DNA from 3 places in the Peribacillus sp. NPDC096447 genome. Region 1 is predicted to be linked to each of the others. Evidence: riboswitches for the same ligand, from Rfam matches in the RefSeq annotation. Region 1 holds a riboswitch; each other region holds the start of a gene.

Region 1 (4,489 bases):
GGTTTCCTCCTGATATCGTCACGAAGGAAAAGCCGGAACCCCCAATACGCTTCAGCTCATCCCATATTTCTCTAGCAGTCATCTGGACGGTATCTTCCTTACCGGTGCCATCCCAAGTAAATGCGGAATCACACCAGGCACACGAATAATCGCAGCCGGCCGTCCGAACGAACATGGTTTTTTGGCCAATGACCATTCCCTCTCCTTGGATGGTCGGCCCAAAGATTTCCATAACCGGGAGTTTACTCACTTTCCATCCACTCCCGTCTGGCTTCGGCATAGCTTGTCGGCGTTTCGTACAGTCGAACAAATTCGACTCTAGCACCCTCATATTCTTTTAATGAAAGGGATTCGGCCATTTTTTCATAAATCCAGACAACCATATTTTCAGCTGTTGTATTCATGAGCGGCAGGGTTTCATTCAAATAACGGTGATCCAGGTGGATTTCAATTTCATTTTTCCATATATCCTTGATGTCCCCAAAATCTATCATCAACCCGCGTGAATCTGTATACCCGCTTAATCCGAAAATGACCTTATACGTGTGGCCATGCAGGTTCTTGCATTTTCCTTCATAATCATGCAGATGGTGTGCTGCATCAAAGGTGAATTCCTTACTCACGAGAACCCTCTTGTTTGTATACTTCAATTGGCTGCGCTGAATATCTTCATCTATTTTTTGGAGTTTATCCACTATCTTAAAACCGTACATCATGAAAGCACCTTCCGTCTGCTTACATAGTCATCCAGTCCTTTTTTACGCAGATTACATGCCGGACAATCTCCACAGCCGTCGGAGATGATTCCGTTATAGCAAGTCAGGGTCTTTTCGCGGACAAAGTCGAACGCGCCTAGCTGATCCGCTAGCTCCCATGTTTCCTCTTTATTAAGCCACATTAGCGGCGTATCAATCACGAATGACTGGTCCATCGACAAGTTCAAGGTCACATTCAATGATTTAATGAATACATCGCGGCAGTCCGGGTATCCGCTGAAATCCGTTTCACAGACACCGGTGACAATATGTTTAGCGCCAATCTGACTCGCCAGCACTCCGGCAAACGAAAGGAACAGCAAATTCCTCCCTGGTACGAACGTCGACGGCAATTCCCCTTCTTCTCCATCCGCCACCGCAATATCACTTCTCGTCAGCGCATTTGGTGCCAGTTGGTTCAGCAGCGACATGTCAAGGATATGATGGTTTACGCCCAATTCCTTGGCAATGTTTTGAGCGCATTCGATTTCCAAGCTATGCCGCTGATTATAATCGAACGTCACCGCTTCCACTTCCTCAAATCTTTCCATCGCCCAGAACAGGCACGTCGTACTGTCCTGACCTCCGCTAAACACAACCACTGCCTTTTCTTTCTTCTTCATTTCTATAAAACTCCTTTTTACGGAAAAAAACAGCACCCTAAGAATAGAGCACTGTTTCTCCTTAGTTTTTTTGAGAGGGTAGCTAGAACCTCTTCCGCCTTAACGCGGAATATTATATTTTTCCAAGTCAATAGTAACTTGAAAAGGATAATAAATCAAGATGTTTATATTAAGAGAACATTAGATCTGATGGAAAATTTGGTTAACTTTTCATTGCTTAAATATCCTTTTATTTATCCGATAAAACAGTGTGAATAAAATATCGATAAAGGGGTCCAATAATTTGAAAAGCATTAAATCAAAGATATTGGTGGCATTTTCACTCATCATATCTTTATGTGTCATCTTAGGAGCATTCAACATCTATAGCAGCAACAAGTCACTGGTATATTCCCAGGATATCATCGAAAAGGAACTTCCGCTTCTTATCCAAGACGAAAAGCTGCTATACAATCTAGCACAAAGAACCGCATACGCCCGAGCCTATATTCTTTATGGTGACGAGAGTTATAAAGAAGGGTTCTTACAATATACTGAAGAAAGCCAGGTCATCCAGGAGGATTTCCTTGCCTTAAGCGATTCTGATAAAGCGAAGGAATTAATCGAGAAAAGCGTGGATTGGAGGACGATGATTGTAGACCGGGTGTTTCCACAATATGAAAATGGAAATGAAGAACGCGCTAAAGAGATACTCAAAAATGAAGTGGCGCCAATTAGCAATGAAGTTATGGAGGGTTTCAAGGAGCTTGCTTCGGAACGCGAGGAATTGATTGTCGCTTCAGGTGAAACCGTCATCGCCAGCGGGAAATCGGTTAAGACGACAAGTATCATCATATCCATTGCGGCAGTCCTTATCGGCCTTGTCCTTGCGGTTGTTACAGCCAACCTCATTACCACCCCCCTCCTTAAAATCAGGGATAGGATGAAATTGGTGGCTGCAGGAGAGCTGAATCATGAGCCCCTGGAGCAAAAATCAAATGATGAAATGGGTGAACTAACGGTATCCGCCAATCAAATGCAGAAAGACCTTCGTGATACGATCGAAAAAATGCTCATTGTTTCGCACTCCGTTTCCAACCAAAGCGAAGATCTGACTCAATCAGCAAATGAAGTGCAGCAGGGCAGCAAACAGATAGCGACTACGATGTATGAACTTTCGGAAGGCTCGGAGTCACAAGCCAACCGGGCATCTGAAATGGTTCGCATCATGGATGATTTCACCGGCAGGATTAAGCTTGCCCACCTAGAAGGGGTGGATGTAGCTAAAAGTTCAACCGAAATCCTTTCCTTGACCAAGGAGGGCACCACTTTAATGCGCAGTTCGGTCCAACAGATGCAAAGTATGGATGGAATTGTCAAAAATGCCGTAGAGCAAGTGAAAGTGCTCGATTCTCAATCACAGCAAATTTCGCAGCTTGTGCAGGTCATCAAGGATATATCCAATCAAACTAATCTATTGGCGCTGAATGCAGCCATAGAAGCTGCTCGTGCTGGTGAACATGGCAAGGGCTTTGCCGTCGTCGCCGATGAAGTGCGGAAACTCGCTGAAGAGGTCACACACTCCGTTGGGGATATCACCAATATTGTCTCCGCCATTCAAACAGGTTCAAAAACGGTCGTCCACTCCCTGGAAGATGGTTATACACAAGTGGATGAAGGCACGAAACAAATCACGCTCACAGGCCGAACCTTTGAAACAATCAATCATTCTGTCGGGAATATGGAAATGAAAATACAGCATATAACAAACGAATTGAACTATATCTCCACAAATAGCCAAAAAATCAATCAGGCTATTGAAGATATCGCAGCCGTTTCTGAAGAGTCCGCAGCAGGAATCGAACAAGTCTCCGCCTCCGCTCAGCAATCCAGCTCTTCGATGGATGAAATCACGAATCATGCCAGTGAACTTGCATCTTCGGCAGAACTGCTCACTGAACAGGTTAAGAAGTTCCAATTATGACACTAGCAATTTCCCGAATGCGGGAAATTGCTTTTTTCCTTCCATTATAAGGTTGTTTCATTTTCGTATATTCGGGGAATAAATAACTATACACAATAATAAACCATTAAAAAATAAATCTATCAGCAGCGGCTGGAAGTGAATATTTTCATTTGTTTTCAGAATATTTAGTGTATAATTGATTAAAGGAATATTTTAACTTAAATAATCATCACTTCCAATATCTGCTACTGCAAATCCCGACATTTCCTTTCAACAACATGCACGGGAACATATACCCAGTAAGGTTCCATTGCATGCTTTCTCTCGAATCAAACCATTCACAACTTTATTCACACAAAAACACGATTTCCACTCCAAATTTTTTAAAAAGGTTAAATTTCACTAATGATATGTTACTATTAAACCAAGACCTTTTAACCCCATAAGGAGGAATTCATATGAAACGTTTTTTCAAATTCATAACAGATTTTAACGAAAGAAAAGCACTGGAACGGGAAACCGAAGAACTCTTTCGCAAAGAATACGAAAATTATATGAAGATGAATCCTGACAATCAAGGAAAAAGAAGGAGATTAGCTCCTAGACTTTATGTAATTGATGGCGGTAAAAAGGGCTCCAACCTTGAAATTTCTGACAGAAAGAAATCCAGTTAACCTGATTCCTTCCATAATCAGCTACCCAGCAGCTCAAGACCCACAAACATTAAATCTCCAGATGAACGGAGATTAGTGACCATTCCATTCATTTACAATATATATGCCGAAAGCTCAGAAATGCTTCTGAGCTTTTTTTATTTTGCATTCTTCTATAAACACTATATCTATAGAAGAAACTAGGTATTTTTTAAAAAAAATGGGTTAACTTTAGTTTATTTCATGTTTTAGGTAAAAGATCAATGATAGACCCAATGGGTATTGCCTAAGGAAAAAACCGGAAAATATCAAAAAAAGAGATGTGTTCTTTTACTCATCTTTGTCCATATTCAAAAGAGTTCAACTAATTGAGTCGTTAGATGCAATATTTCACATTGAATGACAAATGTATCGAAATTGTTACTTTTATGTCAAACAATGGGTATAAACAATCAACAAACTGTAATAAACCTCACATTTCAAAAACAATTATTATTCAAATACAGCCATTAA
Region 2 (4,489 bases), on a different contig from region 1:
AGGGCAACATGTCCCAATCCGCCAATTCCATAAATCGCTACCCAATCACCAGGTTTTGCTTCTGATACCTTAAGCGCCTTATAAGTCGTTACACCTGCACAGAAAATCGGTGATACCTCCGCAAAGTCAAGCCCTTCAGGAACCTTCACCACATATTTGGCAGGTGCTTTACAATATTCCGCATACCCGCCGTCCACGGAATAGCCTGCATTCAATTGATCCAAGCAAAGCGTTTCCCTTCCAGTCAGACAATATTCACAATCGCCACAGGCTGAATAAAGCCAAGGGATCCCAACACGGTCACCCACTTTCAAGGAAGTTACGCCCTCTGCCACCTTTTCTATAATGCCCACACCCTCATGTCCGGGGATAAGCGGAAGCTTGGGTTTTACCGGCCAATCACCATGTACCGCATGTAGATCGGTATGACACACGCCACAGGCTTTAATTTTCACTAATATCTCACCATATTCCAATTCCGGGATGGGTACTTCTTTAATCTCAAGTTTTTGGTTAAATTCATTGACGACCGCCGCTTTCATTGTCTTGACCTGTTGTTTTGCATTTACAGTGCTTGCCCCTTGTTTTACATTCATGATTCATTTTCCTCCCTTAATCCAGTGGATATTATTTTTTGCTACTACTTAAAATAGATGCAAGTGCCATGCCACTGCAAAAAGGCCAAGAAGACAGCAATCACAAAAAAAAGTGCCGAAAAATCGGCCCATTTGGACGAATTAACGGCTAAAGTTGGACGAAATCCGGTTTGTATATTGCAGAAAAAATGGCTCACCCTATAAATAGGAGGTGTCTAAAACATGGACCAATTTGAAAAAGCCTATGAATCATATAAACAGCAGGGAACACCGCAAGCAAACCAACCTGATTCAGCAGGAAAAGAAGAAATCATCGCCGTAAGGAAAAATGAAGAAGACAATATTATCGCCATCAAGACGAACTCCGGCCGCGAACTCGACTACCCCACAGCCCTTTCGGAAGCAAAGGCGGGCAACCTGGCCAATGTTGACGTCTTTCATAAATATGGACGTGACATATTGCGGAGTGAGCCCGATGGGATAAAGGAAAATAACCTGGATCAACTGCCGGAGTTTTGAATTTTCGGGGAGACTGCCTGGTATGGGCAGTTTTTTTCTGTCTGGATGAGCTAAAAAAGAACCAGCATGATTAGCCGGATCTTATTTTTCGTAAGGATAGGATTCAGAGATTTCGAGCAGTCGGCCGCAGGACTCGACAACCTCGATGATTTCCATCCATGACATGTCCAGACCCAGTTCATTAGCATGGGAAATCTTATCCCGTAATTTCCGGATGGCGTTCGCATCCTTCTTCCCTTTACTTTTCGAAGGGATTTGGAAGAAGCACCTCAATTCTTTATCTTTATGTATGATATCGAACTTATCACTGATTTGCAGGCACTCTATTATATTGATATCCTCATTTTTATCAATTCTCCTTCTATATAATTCGGTTGCCTTTTCTAAACGGTCTTCGCTGATCATTGGATACCAGCTGCCATCGCCGAATCTATCCAGGATGATATCGCTCATCCTCATTTCCAATAAGGTAATATATCCGAATATCAGCATCCTGATCGGAGGTTTTTGAAGGTCGGCATGGGTAATCAACATTTTAATTGAATTATTCTCCAATACGAACACCCTTGTTTTATTCTTGAAAATATGGAGAAGCTGGATCAAAGGGGTTGAATCCGAAACCATTTCCCTTGGTGAAAAGTTTCTCATATATTCAAAAATGCTTCCTTCACCTAGTTCTTCCCTTTCGATATACCCGATGATTTCCCCTTGATCTTGGACTGCCAATATATCGAAATTCTTTTTTTCCAATGCTTTCTGAATATCCAGCGCCAGATCATTTTTATGGCAAAACTCAAGCTCCTGGGCAATGCTCTTAACCGTTATATTTTCTTCATAAAGAGTTTTAAGACTAAGATAGCTGCTATTGCTTTTTCTTTCGCTTCCATTTAACATCTTTCAACCTCCGCTCAGGAACACTTTCTGCCCGTTTTCCGCTTTAATCATAGAAATGCATGCGGCCCCTACAAATAAAGTCCACTGCAGTGGACTCAATCCCAATCATGTGAATCTAATTTTTTGATACATTAATCAAATGCCATCAACTGCATTGCCTACCGCCGTTTCCTCATTCTCCTTTTCTTCCCAACCCTTACAAACATCTACCCAATCCTTCGCACCTGAATATTCAAACAATTCAGCGAGTGTAAGTTCTATTGCAGAGTTCGCACTGCCGCAAGCCGGGAACAATGAATCGAAGCGCTTCATCGATACATCAAGAAAAACAGCTAAATCGTTTGCCAGACCAAACGGGCAAACGCCTCCGATTGCATGGCCAGTCTGTGCGAGCACTTCTTCAGGCGAAAGCATTCGTGCCTTGAAACCGAATGACTGACGAAATTTCTTATTATCCACTTTGGCGTCCCCTGCGGCAACTACCAAAATCGCGTGTTCACCTTCCCCTTTAAAGGAAAGAGTCTTAGCAATCCGCGCTGGGATAACACCAATGGTTTCCGCTGCCTCAATCACCGTGGCACTCGATGTTTCGAACTCTTTTACGTCGCCTTCCCGATTCCATTGTTTAAAATGGCTTTTGACACTCTCGATCGACATTTTATATTCACTCCTTTGACGTACATATTGAAATAATATCATCCTTCATTGCAATAAATCAAAATCCTATTGTGCTACTTCTACTGCTTGGAAACTAATAAATTTAAACCATTCTTTACAAATTGACGAAACAAGCTTACATGGGATACCATTAATAATCGGGTAAACGCCTACACGTGGTTCGTAACCATCCCACGATAAAAAACTAGGGAGAGAGTAAAATGAATGTTCGTACACTCGTGATAAACGGGTTATTGGCTGCCTTGTATGTGGCGGTCTCATTGGTGTTTAAACCAATAGCTTTTGAGATGTTCCAATTCCGTGTACCGGAAATGTTGAATCATCTGATTGTATTCAATAAAAAGTATATCTACGGTATCGTTGGCGGGGTCTTCATATCGAATCTGCTCTTTTCGCCGATGGTGCCATATGATTTGATTTTTGGGGTGGGGCAATCCCTGCTCGCCTTATTGCTTGTCATTTATGTTTCTCGTTTCATAAAAGGCATTAAAGGACGGATGATCGCCACGATTATCTTTTTCACGTTCACAATGTTTTTAATTGCAATTGAACTGAACCTTGCCTTTGGCTTGCCATTCTGGCTAAGCTGGATGACTACAGCTGTCGGTGAGTTCGTCGTCCTCCTGATTGGAGCGCCAATCATTTATGGAATGAACAAAAGAATTCAGTTTGAAAAATGGATTTAAAAGGAATCTTCGCTCCGTTAAGCCACTATAATGGAAAAGAGCTGTCTGCATGATGCGGCAGCTCTTTTTTTTCACCAATGAACTCGAAAATGATAAACTATTAGTAAGAATGGTGGTGGCCCTTTGAAAAAAGTCCTGACCATAATCGGTCTACTTGTAATCGCAATATTTATATACTCTAATGCAGAGCTGTTCACTTTGGTTTGGAAAAGTGACCTGGATTCTGTTATTGGTATATTGAAGGAAAACCTTCTGCTTACATTTATTGTGACATTCGTATTGATGTTTGTACAAAATTCTTTTACAATCATCCCCTTAATTTTGCTCCTGACTATCAATGTCACGATATTCGGATTCATATATGGCTATCTATGGAGTTGGTTTACAAGTGTTGTTGCCTCAGGATTCATTTTTTATGCAGCAAGAAACTGGTTTCAGGAGCTTCTCTTAAAGAAAATTGGCCAAAAATGGCAAGAAACCGTTGTGGAGCATGGCTTCATGTACGTTTTTACAGGCAGGATTTTCCCGCTTATCCCAACAAGCTTAATTAACTTGGCAGCTGGAGTCAGCACTGTCACGTTCAAGGATTTTTTATTAGCGACGGCGCTTGGCAACCTTATATACTTTTTCTTCCTATCGCTGATTCCCTATGGACTGCTATCTGTTGAAATGAACCAATATACGCTAGCTGCACTCGCACTCCTCTTCTTACTATTTTTCATTATCTATAAGCGTGCAAAAAAGAAAAAGAAACTTACCTTCTTCAGAAAAAACAGGTGACCACATTGGCCCTGTTTTTTTATTTAGGATTCTGCATATATTTTTTTCCGATAGTTTGTTAAAATGTGTATGTAATTTTACCTTTGTAATGTCTTAAAATCAGGGAGAATCTCCATGTCCAAACGCTCCATCTTAGCAATATATATCCTATCCGGGATTCTTACATTAGTCGTATTCGACTATTTTTTAACTACAAATATCCATAACAAGGAAGTCTTCGTTCAACTGCAAAGAGTGGAAGGCTTTGTTTTCCTTTTATCAATAGGCTTGGTCTTATATCTTTATTTAGCTAAAAGGGAAGAATTCAAACAATTAAAAGAAGCGGAACAACGTCGG
Region 3 (4,489 bases), on a different contig from region 1:
CTCCAGAAACAACAAACAAGGCTTTCATCTTTTCACTTTACTGGCATTTCTTGGACGTTGTCTGGATCTTCATCTTCAGTTTCGTCTACCTGAAAGGAATGATGTAATATGAAAGAATTATTCCCACGGGGCCAAGTTATGGGATTTGCGTTTTCTCTAGTCCTGACTTTGGTCGCACTATCAGTTATTATGTATGATCTCTCACTAAAAATGGCTATGATCATCCTTCTTGTTACAGCTTTCATGCAAGCTGCACTGCAATTAGTTATGTTCATGCACGCAGGTGAGTCTGAAGATAAAGCATCGATTTACACAAACGTATATTACGGATTGTTCGTTGCATTGGTTACAATTTTCGGTACAATGCTAACAATGATTTGGGGATATCAATAATCGATTCCGGAAAAGCTGGGCGTCTTGATGACGCCCAGCTTTTTTGTATTTTAATAAATATAAATTCTTATACCGACCCATCCATCTCATTCATGGAAATTTGTTAAGAAGGATGTGGATGAAACCATTTTGTTTAGTATAACCATTTCGGAACATTATATTTATAAAGGGAAATTGTATTTAAGTACAATGTTTTACCAAAGTAAAACGTTAATAGAACGGACACATCTTCTAAGAAAAACTGCAAGCCCTATTGATATAATAAGTTATATAAGAATTAATTTATAAATGTAGCGGAGATGATGAATTGACATTGCCGGTTTTGATTTTGACAATTATCTTAAGCTTGATAAAAATATTGGTTTCCTGTCTTCCAACCGATGCAGTTAATTGGATTATCAGCAAATTTAAAATACACTCAGAAATTAGTGGCGGGAATGCGATCGTATCCTTTGACGGAAAACGTTTGGAAGGTGAAGAAAAAATTCAAGTTATTAATCATTTTAATAACGCCAGGTTTTTGAAGAAAAATCATATATTCCCGGGTAACGAGCAATTGTTTTTACATCCAGAGGACAGTGGGACTCCATTAGTCATTGATACTAAAATAGGCAAAATTGATGTTAAGTTATTTGTGTACATTTACAATGAACGCGTGGATGTAGTTAAACAGTACAAGAAGAAAGTCATTTCTTATAGTCTGTTTTCCGATAGCCTCCAAGAACGATCCGTGCCATTAATAAGTAATTTAGCTTAAAAGAACATTAAGAGGACGGTCCTTAAAAGACCGTCTTTGGGGTTGTAGACAAAAGGGGTTTTACCTAAAATTTCAAAACAAAGTTGATTGGAACGGGTGCGAGACTCCTGCGGGAAAAGCGCGTCGAGGGGAGACCCCACAGGCACAAGGCGCCGAGGAGGCTCCTGGACCGCCCGCGGAAAGCGAGTGCCTGGAGTGGAAATCGACGTTCGAGGTTTTATAAACCCTCATAAAAACTGAGACATACTTGATTTTCATCGAGTTTGTCTACAGTCTGAAAGAAGGCCCTTAAAAAGACCGTCTTTTTTATAAGTCTTTTATTGTATAATCCCATTTCATTTAGGTGCTTTTTTCATTAAAATTCTAAATTACTTGTTATTCAGACTGACGACTGAATTTTAGTGTCTTTGTGTTTTTAAGTGGGAGGGAATTGCTAAAGAGGGTCTTTAATGGTGCATATGAAAAATATTTTGGATATTATTTAATGGTAATAAAAAAGCAGGTATCTATTACGATGCCTGCCTTCTTACGCTTTCCATTGTTTTTCAACTTGATGAAGGGCTTGTTGTAAAATTACTTCATGATCTGTACCCGGTTTAGCAAGGACGTTAGTTTGATAAGATTTTCCTTGGAAATCAACTGTTACTGTAACTTTTACCATTATGCATCTTTCCTTTCTTGATTCCGAATTAAATGAGGTGGTTGTACCTATTTCTTTAATACCCGTGGCAGAGGATTTTTCAAACATTTCAAAAGTTGTAAAATCTAAAGAATTAATATTCAAAATTATCTGATATTTTTAAGGATGTGTCAACATTTTTTTTTTTGACCTACCCCATTTCCCGTTTAAATAAAAAACGACCTGGCTTGTACACATGACAGCCAGGTTGTTTTTGTAAACGAACTATATTCATATTTTAGTTAAAATAATACCGATTAATGCTGCAAAAACACCGGCAATTTGATAGGTTTTAAGTTTTTCCTTGAATAAATAACATCCAGCGAATACGACAACTAAACAGTTCAGGCTGACGACAGGAAAAATGATGCTTGCGATCCCGGTGTTCAATGCAAAGAAATAACATCCATAGCCTATCATGCTTAAAAAACCTACTAAGGAACCGATTTTGACTTCCTTTAGCTTGATTTTTTCTTTTTTAAAGGCCAGAGCCGAAAGAAGATAAAGCATTCCGCCTCCATACATTGATACTAAGATATCAAGGGAGTTTAAATGAAGACGTGTTGATGTCGTCATTAGAATTCCGAGCACACCAAATGATAAGATGGAGAATAATGTGTGCATGATCCAAGGGACATATTGATGGTTACCTTTGGCGTTAGGTGTATACTGGATAACTAATGTAGCGAGAAACATGCAGACTATTCCACTCCACTGCAAGGAAGAAATATGTTCGTGAAAAATTAAAGCTGCACAGAGTATGGGGAATATTGCATTCGCTGCGATTAATGGTGATGTCAAGCTTGCCGGCCCTTTTTCAAAGGCGCTTGCCATCTGGATGTTACCATTAGCGTTCAGTACACCAATTGCTGCACCAAGCATGATGGACAGCCAGTTCAGCTGCAAACCATCCATAAATAATCCATAAACAATGGACAAAATAAAAGCTGAAAAATAAAAGAAAAATTGGATATGGATCTTGGAATAGCCTTTTCCGCTGCTCCATTTGAAAATGCTGTTATTGATTCCGAAACATAAGCTGGTGATGAGTGCTGCAAAAATCCACATGTGTATATTCTCTTCTTTCTGATAGGTTGAACTGCTTTTTCCATTTTAAACTGAATATATAAAGGAATCAAACCCAATTTAAGAGAGTTGCATTGACAGATTGACTATTTTTTTTTATATTTACTAAGACAATTTTAAAATATTTCCCGATAAACGGGAGAGGTTCATAGCATCACCCTCTTAAAAAAACTATGGCTTTGATATTTTTCGCGAATCAACCATATCTTTGAGGAGATATGGTTTTTGTTATATAGAGGCCCATTTTATGAATCTCCCTGAAACGTGGGATTAGGAGGACTTTTAATGTCTGGAAGAAAAGAAGAAGAATTAAAAAAAGATATCACACTGCTTGGGAATCAAGGAACAAAATATACATTCGACTATGCGCCTGAAATTCTTGAGTCATTCGATAACAAGCATCCGAACCGGGATTATTTCGTGAAATTCAATTGCCCGGAATTCACTAGCTTATGTCCGATAACGGGCCAGCCGGACTTTGCTACCATTTACATCAGCTATATTCCCAGTGTGAAAATGGTGGAAAGCAAGTCTTTGAAACTTTATTTATTCAGCTTCCGCAATCACGGTGATTTCCATGAAGACTGCATGAACATCATCATGAATGATTTAATCGAATTGATGGATCCTAAATATATTGAAGTCTGGGGCAAGTTTACACCTAGGGGAGGAATTTCCATCGACCCTTACACGAATTATGGGAAACCAGGTACGAAGTATGAGGAAATGGCGAATTACCGCTTGATGAACCATGACTTATACCCGGAAACTGTGGATAATCGCTAAACGGTGTGGTCACATAAAAGTGGCTTGATTTGTGACCAAAGCCGTGATCAAATTGTTTTAAAAATAAACTATATGTGACCACAGCATTTATACGTAAAGTCAGGGGTGTCTTTGTTATAAAGGCATCTTTTTTGATTTTATTATTGGATGACACGAGCAACGTTACGATGAAACCCATATATATCGTGACTTTTCCCTTCAGCACTTCCTTGACAGGGAAGGGGTCGGGTTCGAATCATTTCAAAGACTTAATTGAAGGCAAATAAAATTGCACAAAAAGGGAGCTTGGTGCCATTTCGGTGCCGAAGCAACTTTAAGTAGATTTTGCGGGCAAAGTTATTAATTTGGTTAGCGGCCTCCTCTTGCATATTTGGTAATAAATGCGAATAGATGTCAAAAGTCGTTTTAATATTACTATGCCCTAGACGTTCAGAAATTACTTTCGCAGATTTACATAGTGCAAGGAGCATTGTAAATGATACATCAGTACTATTCTATTCCTGGCTAAAAGCGGTATTTAATCAAGTTAAATCTTTCTTTATAAAAACTTCTTTAACAGAAGCAATAAAGACACCACTTCAAGACTTTTTTACCAATGGGATTTGATAGCTAACCAGTCCAAATGACTTATTTTTTCGAGTGTTTATGGTGTTTTTTGTATGGTTTAGTCTAGATAAGTTACAATATACTTATCTATTAAAATGCAGGCTTAAGTTTTGAAAATCAACAAATACATATGAAAATTTATTTTAAGGTGATGTTCAATGAGCTATGGGTTAATTAGCTAT

Evidence for each region. A riboswitch is a leader RNA that binds a small molecule or an ion and turns the genes downstream of it on or off. The one in region 1 is predicted to bind preQ1.
Region 2: linked by a shared signal. The riboswitch ahead of ACIQZD_RS19915 (QueT transporter family protein) and the one ahead of queC (7-cyano-7-deazaguanine synthase QueC) in region 1 are both predicted to bind preQ1.
Region 3: linked by a shared signal. The riboswitch ahead of queF (preQ(1) synthase) and the one ahead of queC (7-cyano-7-deazaguanine synthase QueC) in region 1 are both predicted to bind preQ1.

Annotation. Positions count from the first base shown of each region.
Region 1 covers NZ_JBIWEV010000001.1:921,985-926,473, forward strand. The annotation lists gene queE (7-carboxy-7-deazaguanine synthase QueE) at 1-250, opposite strand, end outside; gene queD (6-carboxytetrahydropterin synthase QueD) at 243-713, opposite strand; gene queC (7-cyano-7-deazaguanine synthase QueC) at 713-1,378, opposite strand; PreQ1 riboswitch class I at 1,434-1,476, opposite strand; gene ACIQZD_RS04605 (methyl-accepting chemotaxis protein) at 1,662-3,341, shown strand; gene ACIQZD_RS04610 (hypothetical protein) at 3,782-3,997, shown strand.
Region 2 covers NZ_JBIWEV010000006.1:51,731-56,219, reverse strand. The annotation lists gene adhP (alcohol dehydrogenase AdhP) at 1-542, opposite strand, end outside; gene ACIQZD_RS19930 (DUF3892 domain-containing protein) at 819-1,115, shown strand; gene ACIQZD_RS19925 (hypothetical protein) at 1,197-2,009, opposite strand; gene ACIQZD_RS19920 (YbaK/EbsC family protein) at 2,145-2,666, opposite strand; PreQ1 riboswitch class I at 2,837-2,881, shown strand; gene ACIQZD_RS19915 (QueT transporter family protein) at 2,888-3,373, shown strand; gene ACIQZD_RS19910 (TVP38/TMEM64 family protein) at 3,497-4,153, shown strand; gene ACIQZD_RS19905 (PAS domain S-box protein) at 4,268-4,489, shown strand, end outside.
Region 3 covers NZ_JBIWEV010000006.1:125,815-130,303, forward strand. The annotation lists gene qoxC (cytochrome aa3 quinol oxidase subunit III) at 1-107, shown strand, start outside; gene qoxD (cytochrome aa3 quinol oxidase subunit IV) at 109-393, shown strand; gene ACIQZD_RS20310 (YfmQ family protein) at 701-1,150, shown strand; gene ACIQZD_RS20315 (BA3454 family stress response protein) at 1,677-1,934, opposite strand; gene ACIQZD_RS20320 (EamA family transporter) at 2,061-2,897, opposite strand; PreQ1 riboswitch class I at 3,051-3,096, shown strand; gene queF (preQ(1) synthase) at 3,201-3,701, shown strand; partial or broken gene ACIQZD_RS20330 (hypothetical protein) at 3,950-4,174, opposite strand; gene ACIQZD_RS20335 (YwqH-like family protein) at 4,466-4,489, shown strand, end outside.